2 regions of the Kribbella sp. NPDC049227 genome follow, and region 2 is predicted to be linked to the other one. Evidence: riboswitches for the same ligand, from Rfam matches in the RefSeq annotation. Region 2 holds a riboswitch; the other holds the start of a gene.
What was found. A riboswitch is a leader RNA that binds a small molecule or an ion and turns the genes downstream of it on or off. The one in region 2 is predicted to bind ZMP and ZTP.
Positions count from the first base shown of each region.

Region 1 (4,034 bases), on a different contig from region 2:
GGCCCTCGACTTTCCGCGCGATCTCGATCTCCGGCCGCTCCTGCGCGACCGGGGTCAGCGGGTAGTCGTGATGCGGCTCCGACTCCGCCTTCATCACCGGCTCGACCTCGTCCGGGGTCTCCTTGGCCATCTCCGTCACCCGGACCTTGTGCGGCCACAGCCGGTCGACGACCGCGTTCAGCGCCGCGCCGATCAGCACCGCGATCGCGGTCATGTAGAGCCACATCAGTACGGCGATCGGTGCCGCCAGCGGACCGTAGATCGACGTACCGCCGACCGTGCTCTGCAGGATCCAGCGCAGGACGAAGCTGCCCAGGATCCAGATCGAGAGCGCCAGGAACGACCCGGGCAGATCGGAGACCCAGGGCGTCCGCACCGGCACCGACAGGTGGTACAGGGTGTTCAAGAAGCCAGCGGACAGGATCGTGACGACCGGCCAGTACAGCTGGTTCAGGAAGTCGAGGCGGTGCGGCAGCAGGGCCTGTACGGCGTCCGGTCCGGCCAGCACCAGCGGCAGGACGATCACGCCGATCACGAGGGCGGCGCAGTACAGCGAGAACGACAGCGCCCGGGTCCGGACGATGCCACGCTTGCCGCCCATCCCGTACATGATCGTGATGGTGTCGACGAACACGTTCAGCGCACGGCTGCCGGACCACAGCGCGAGCACGAAACCGATCGAGATGACGTCCGGCCGGCCGCCGTTCAGGACCTGGTCCAGGGTCGGCACGATCACACCCTGGACCGAGTCGGCGGTCAGCGCCCGGGCGGCCAGTTCGACGATCTGCGCCTTGATGTCGTCGATCGTTTCGACCTCGAAGTACTTGCTGGCGATGTAACCCAGACTTCCGGCCAGCCCGAAAATCAGCGGCGGCAGCGAGAGGATCGCGAAGAACGCCCCCTCGGCCGCGAGACCGGTGACCCGGTAGCGCAGACAGACACCGACAGTCTGGGTGAGCAGCTTCCAGGTCGTCGCGGGGATCTTGCGGACCCATGCCAATGAGAGGGAGCTCCCACCCGCGGGTCTTGCCCCTGAACGTGCCATACCGCTTACCGTACTGACATGGCGGACCCATTCGCGGTAACGAATCAGGCTCCCCCACTCCAGGGGGTGAACTTCTTCACCCGGGACACGGCCCTCGGTGACGCTCTGCGTCCGTACGCCGACCTCGCGGACGATCCCGGACTGACCCGGATCGGCGAGCTCGCGGGCTCCGAAGAGGCCCTCGCCCAGGCACTCCCGGCGAACCAGAACCCACCGGTCCTGCGCACGCACGACCGGTACGGGAACCGGATCGACGAGGTCGAGTTCCATCCCTCCTGGCACTGGCTGATGGAGCGCGCCGTCGACTTCGGGCTGCAGGCCGCGCCGTGGATGAGCGACCAGCCCTCCCCACACCTGACCCGCGCGGCCGGCTTCTACGTCTGGTCCCAGGTCGAGCCCGGCCACGGCTGCCCGATCTCGATGACGTACGCCGCCGTCCCCGCTCTCAGGGCCGACGAACGGCTCGCCAAGGAGTGGGTCCCACAGCTGGCTTCGCGCCAGTACGACGTACGCCGGTTGCCTGCGGCCACCAAGACCGGCGTACTCGCGGGGATGGGGATGACCGAGAAGCAGGGCGGCTCGGACGTCCGGGCGAACCTGACCACCGCGACGCCGGCCGGTGACGACGGTGAGTACCAGCTGAACGGGCACAAGTGGTTCTGCTCGGCGCCACAGGTCGACGTCTTCCTGGTACTGGCGCAGGCGCCGGACGGACTGAGCTGCTTCGTCGTCCCGCGCGTGCTTGCCGACGGCAACCGGAACGCGTTTGCCCTGCAGCGGCTGAAGGACAAGCTCGGGAACCGGTCGAACGCGTCCAGCGAGGTCGAGTTCCACGGCACGGTCGGCTACCGCCTCGGCGACGAGGGCGCCGGGGTCCGCACGATCATCGAGATGGTGGCCGCGACCCGGCTGGACTGCGTCCTCGGCTCGGCCGCTCTGCAGCGGCGCGCGCTGGTGGAGGCGCTCTGGCACACCCGCCACCGTTCGGCGTTCGGTGACCTGCTCGCCGACAAGCCCGCGATGCAGAACGTGCTGGCCGACCTGGCGCTGGAGAGTGAGGCTGCGACAGCGCTCGCGATGCGGCTTGCGGCGGCCGTCGACGCGTCGGCCGGCGGCAACGAGCAGGAGGCCGCGTTCCGGCGGATCGGGCTGCCGCTGGCAAAGTTCTGGGTGAGCAAGCGGACGCCGTTCATGGCCGCCGAGGCCCTTGAGTGTCTCGGCGGGAACGGGTTCGTCGAGGAGTCCGGGATGCCTCTGCTGTTCCGGGAGTCCCCGCTGAACTCGATCTGGGAAGGGTCGGGGAACGTCAACGCCCTCGACGTACTGCGAGCCCTCAGACGGCCCGAGTCGCTCGAGGCGTGGTTGCTGGAAGTCGGCGCGGCGCGGGGTGCGGACGAGCGCCTGGACACCGCGGTGAACGACGTACTGCAAGCGCTTGCTGACGTCGAGGGCGCGGAGGCGGGAGCCCGTCGGCTGGCCGCGCGGATGGCGCTGTGCCTGCAGGCGTCCCTGCTCGTCCGGCACTCGACTCCCGCGGTCGCGGACGCCTTCGTCGCGTCCCGGCTGGCGAACGACTGGGGCGGCGTCTTCGGCACCCTCCCGCGGACCACGCCGTTCGGCCTGATCACCGACCGCAGCCTCTGACTCCGAGCGGCGGCCGCACGGTAGGGTGGCCGCGTCGCGACTGGCGCGCTGAGGTGGAGAACCACCGGGGAGCGAAGACCGTCGGCACCGTGCGCCTGGGTGCCCACGACCCACTGCAACCGCAGGAGAGACAACGATGACTCAACCCTTCGACGCAGCGGCCGCGTCGGCCGCGTACAACAACGCGCTCCAGGTGATCGCCGCGGTGGAACCCACCGTCGCCGGCGCGATCAAGGCCGAACTGGCCGACCAGCGTTCCTCGCTGAAGCTGATCGCGAGCGAGAACTACGCCTCCCCCGCCACCTTGCTGACGATGGGCAACTGGCTCTCGGACAAGTACGCCGAGGGCACCATCGGGCACCGCTTCTACGCCGGCTGCCAGAACATCGACACCGTCGAGCAGGCCGCGGCCGACCACGCCACGGCGCTGTTCAACGCCCCGCATGCCTACGTCCAGCCGCACTCCGGCATCGACGCGAACCTGGTCGCCTTCTGGGCGATCCTGGCCCAGCGGATCGAGTCCCCGGCGCTGGCCGAGGCGGGCGCGAAGCACGTCAACGACCTGTCCGAGGAGGACTGGTCCAAGCTGCGCCGGGCGTTCGGTGACCAGAAGATGCTCGGCATGTCGCTGGACGCCGGCGGCCACCTGACCCACGGCTTCCGGCCGAACATCTCCGGCAAGATGTTCCACCAGAGCTCCTACGGCACCGATCCGGAGACCGGGCTGCTCGACTACGACGAGGTCGCCCGCACGGCGCGGGAGTTCAAGCCGCTGATCCTGATCGCCGGCTACTCGGCGTACCCGCGGAAGGTGAACTTCGCGAAGATGCGCGAGATCGCCGACGAGGTCGGCGCGACGCTGATGGTCGACATGGCGCACTTCGCCGGTCTGGTCGCCGGCAAGGTCTTCACCGACGACTTCGACCCGATCCCGCATGCGCACGTCACCACCACGACCACGCACAAGTCGCTGCGCGGCCCGCGCGGCGGCATGGTGCTGTGCCAGCCGGAGTACGCCGACGCCGTCGACCGCGGCTGCCCGATGGTTCTGGGTGGCCCGCTCGGCCAGACGATGGCGGCGAAGGCGGTCGCGCTGGCAGAGGCCCGGCAGCCGTCGTTCCAGGAGTACGCCCAGGCCGTCGCCGACAACGCGGTCGTGCTCGCGGAGGGCCTGATGAAGCGTGGCGTCAAGCTCGTCACCGATGGCACCGAGAACCACCTGGCCCTGCTCGACGTCTCGTCGTACGGGATCACCGGGCGGCAGGCCGAGTCGGCGCTGCTCGACGCGGGCATCGTGACCAACCGGAACGCCGTACCGCGCGACCCGAACGGCGCGTGGTACACG
Region 1 covers NZ_JBICST010000003.1:1,126,960-1,130,993, reverse strand. Annotated here, with positions in the region: gene ACGFH6_RS17605 (YhjD/YihY/BrkB family envelope integrity protein) at 1-1,045, opposite strand, end outside; gene ACGFH6_RS17600 (acyl-CoA dehydrogenase family protein) at 1,064-2,689, shown strand; ZMP/ZTP riboswitch at 2,716-2,797, shown strand; gene ACGFH6_RS17595 (glycine hydroxymethyltransferase) at 2,826-4,034, shown strand, end outside.
Region 1: linked by a shared signal. The riboswitch ahead of ACGFH6_RS17595 (glycine hydroxymethyltransferase) and the one ahead of ACGFH6_RS28920 (bifunctional 5,10-methylenetetrahydrofolate dehydrogenase/5,10-methenyltetrahydrofolate cyclohydrolase) in region 2 are both predicted to bind ZMP and ZTP.

Region 2 (4,034 bases):
TGCGACTCGGAGGCACGAACGCGGCTGCCGAGGGGTTGCCGCCCGAGGGGTACGTTGTTGCCGTCGGCGACAACCAGGTCGTCCTGGCCGGTGTCGATCAGCGCGGCACGTTCTACGCCGCGCAGACCTTCGCACAGCTTGTCGAGGGCAACCATGTGGAGGGCGTCGAGATCCGCGACTGGCCGACGATGCGGTACCGCGGCTCGATCGAAGGCTTCTACGGTACGCCGTGGTCGCACGCGGACCGGCTCGACCATCTGGACTACCTCGGCACGCACCGGATGAACACCTACGAGTACGCGCCGAAGGACGACCCGTACCACCGCGAGCAGTGGCGCGACCCGTACCCGGCCGGCAAGCTGGCCGAGCTCGGCGAGCTGGTCCAGCGCGCGGTGCGGAACAAGGTCGACTTCACCTTCGCGCTGTCACCCGGCCTGTCGATCCGCTACACCGACGACAGCGACTTCCAGGCGCTGATCGCCAAGTTCGAGGCCCTGTACGCACTGGGTGCGCGCGCGTTCAACGTGGCCCTGGACGACATCGAGTACGAGAAGTGGCACAGCGCCGAGGACGAGGAGAAGTACGGCGCCGGCGGTGGCGGGGCCGGGCGTGCGCAGAGCGAGTTGCTGAACCGGATCCAGCGCGAGTGGGTCGCGACCAAGCCGGACCTCGCCCCGCTGCAGATGGTCCCGACCGAGTACTACAACGTCGACGAGACGCCGTACAAGCAGGCGCTGCGGGAGCAGCTCGACAGCGCCGTGATCGTCCACTGGACCGGGATCGGCGTCGTACCGGAGACGATCACGAGCGCACAAGCGGCCGAGGCGAAGGCCGTGTTCGGGCACGACATCCTGATCTGGGACAACTACCCGGTCAACGACTACGCGGCCGCCCGGATCCTGCTCGCGGCCTACAGCGGGCGCGAGCCCGGCCTCGCCGACCAGGTCGTCGGCGTGATCTCGAACCCGATGAACCAGGCCGGGGCCAGCAAGATCGCGCTCTACTCGTTCGCCGAGTTCGGCTGGAACCCGGCGACGTACGACGAGCAGGCCTCGTGGCACCGCGCGCTCGCCGAGCGGGCCGGGGGAGACGCCGAGACGATCGCGGCGCTGGAGGTCTTCACCGACCTCACCACCTACGACGGCCGGCTGCATCTGGTGAACGCGCCGGTCCTGGCCGCGCAGACGGCCGCGTTCTGGAAGACCTGGAAGGCAGGCGACCTGGCCGGGGCCATCGCGCAGCTCGAGCCGTATCTCGAGGCGATCGAGAACGCTCCGGCCCGGATCCGCGCCGGTGTGTCCGACCCGTCGTTCGCCGACGAGGCCGGCGCCTGGCTCGATGCGACCTTCCTCTGGGCGCAAGCGTTGCGCGAGTCCCTCCGGCACCTCGAAGCAGTGGCCGAAGGCAACAGCTCGGACGCCGCCACGACCCGGGACCAGATCGACCACCTGGTCACCCAGGCCAAGACGATCCGCGACACCCGCCTCCCACACTCCAAGACCCATCCCCAACTCGGTGACCCTGTCATCGAGACCTTCCTGACCGAGGCGACGGAGGGTGGCCGGGTATCCTGAGCGGTGGACCGCGACTGGCGCTGAGGTGGACGACCACCGGGGAACGGTCCGCCGGAGGATCCGGCCGAGCCGCGCGCCTGGGCACTTGACCTGATGTCGACGCCCAAGGGAGCGCGCGCCATGACTGCCACTCTGATGACCGGTACCGACCTCGCCGCCGAGATGGTGGCGAAGGCGGCCGACCGGGCCCGTGCACTGCAGGAGCGGACCGGGGTCCAGCCGTGTCTGGCCACCGTGCTGGTCGGTGACGATCCCGCGTCCGCGACGTACGTGCGGATGAAGCAGAACCGGTCGAAGAAGGCCGGCATCGGGTCGCGGAGCGTCGTACTGCCCGCGGAGACGACGACCGAGGAACTGGTCGCGGAGCTGACGAAGCTGTCCCAGGACCCGGCGGTGCACGGGATCCTGCTGCAGCACCCGGTGCCCGCGCAGATCGACGAGCGGGCCGCGTTCGAGGCGATCGACCCGGCCAAGGACGTCGACGGTGTGACCACGCGGTCGTTCGGTGCGATGGCGTTCGGTGAGCCCGGCTTCCGGTCCGCGACGCCCGGCGGGATCATGCGCCTGCTGGAGGCGTACGACGTACCGATCGCTGGAGCGCACGCGGTGGTGATCGGCCGCAGCCCGATTCTCGGCAAGCCGGCCGGGATGTTGCTGCTGGCATCGAACGCGACCGTGACCTACACGCACTCCCGGACCACCGACCTGCCCGCGATCGTCCGGACCGCGGACATCGTGGTGGCCGCGGTCGGCCGGCCGAACTTCGTCCAGGGCGACTGGCTCAAGCCCGGCGCGGTCGTCGTCGACGCGGGCTACAACGAGGGCAACGTCGGGGACGTCGACTTCGCCGCCGCGGCCGAGGTGGCGAGCCTGATCACACCGGTCCCGGGCGGGGTCGGTCCGATGACGATCGCCCTTCTTCTGGAGCAGGCCGTCGACGCCGCCGAGGCGCAGACCTCCTAGCGGTCGCAGCCGCCGTCCTTGTCGGCGCGCGAGTGCGGGCGGGCGATGTCGTCGATGCCCTTGTAGGCGTACGGGTCGGTCCCGGCCACCATCACGATGTCGCGGTAGTCGTGCTTGCCGACATGGACTCCCGACGGCACGGACTGCCAGGGGAGCAGCGACTCCGCGCTCATGTAGTGGTTGGCGAGGGCCCGGCGGAGTCCGCGCCGGGTGGTGTTCGGTAGTGATCGGTGCAGCAGGTAGCCGTTGAAGATCACCGCCGAACCCGCCGGCACCTCGACCGGTACGGCGTCGTCGTCGGTGTAGGGGAAGTCGAACAACTCCACCGTGCAGTCGAAGCGGAGATCGTCCTGCTCGCGATCGGGATAGATGACGCCGCGGCGGTGCGAGCCCGGCAGCACCCACAGGCAGCCGTTCTCCACGGTGGCGTCGTCGAGCGCGATCCACACCGCGGTCAGCGAGCGGTCCCTGGTCGGGATGAAGAATTCGTCCTGGTGCCAGGCCTGGCCCGGCTTGCCTTCGGACTTGATGAACAGCATCGACTGCATCGCCTTCACGTTCGGCCCGATCAGCGCGGTCAGTGCCGTCACCACGCGCGGTGCGTGCAACGCGGCCAGGGCCACGTCGGACACCTTGTGGGGCTGGTGAATGCACAGGTACTTGCGCACGACATCGTCACCCGGCTCCGTGCTCGGGCTGCCTTCGACGGCCCCGAGGTCACCGCGGCACAGGCGCTCGGCCGCTGTGTGGAGCGCGGCGACCTGGTCGGGTGGAAGGGCCTGGTCGAGGACGACGAAGCCGTCGCGCTGGAACGACCCGATCAACTCGTCGGTGACCTCGGTGAACCGGCGTACGGCGGTGACAGGCTGCATCTGGCGCTCCATCCGGCCTGGGGTTGGCGATGACCGGCTTCACAGTCTCAGAGCACGGTGGGCCGGCCAATGTCGCCGGCGCGCGCTCTACTATCTGTTCGTGACATCGCGACCACCGGTGATCAGCGTGAACTCCGTGGTCCAGGTCGCGGACTATGCGCCCGGGGCGACGTACGGTCCGCGCTGGTTGCCGAACTTCGAACTGCTCTGGCTTCTGCACGGTTCGGCGCTCTGGCGGACCGAGCTGTACGACGACGCCGGGGTCCACCAAGCGACGGTGGAGGAGGAGTTGCGCCCCGGAACGGTGGCGTTGGCCCGGCGCGGCAACCGGGACTCCTATATCTGGGACTGTGATCACTGGTCGCGGCACGCCTACGTGCACTTCCAGATCGAGGACTTCGGCGGACTCGGCGCTCCGTCGAGTTGGCCCTCGGTGCGATCGAGGTCCGATCCGGGGCTGCTCGACGAACTGTGCACCTATCTGCTGGACCTGACCGGCGTGCCGGAGTCGGTTCCGGGACACAGCGACCGGCTCGTCGCGACGATGCTCGAGGTCTTCGTCAGTGCTCCGGTCGGCCCGTCGCATGACGAGCTGCCGGATGGCGTTCGGCGCATGGTCGACCAC
Region 2 covers NZ_JBICST010000006.1:606,168-610,201, reverse strand. Annotated here, with positions in the region: gene ACGFH6_RS28925 (beta-N-acetylglucosaminidase domain-containing protein) at 1-1,574, shown strand, start outside; ZMP/ZTP riboswitch at 1,575-1,664, shown strand; gene ACGFH6_RS28920 (bifunctional 5,10-methylenetetrahydrofolate dehydrogenase/5,10-methenyltetrahydrofolate cyclohydrolase) at 1,695-2,537, shown strand; gene ACGFH6_RS28915 (phytanoyl-CoA dioxygenase family protein) at 2,534-3,409, opposite strand; gene ACGFH6_RS28910 (helix-turn-helix domain-containing protein) at 3,510-4,034, shown strand, end outside.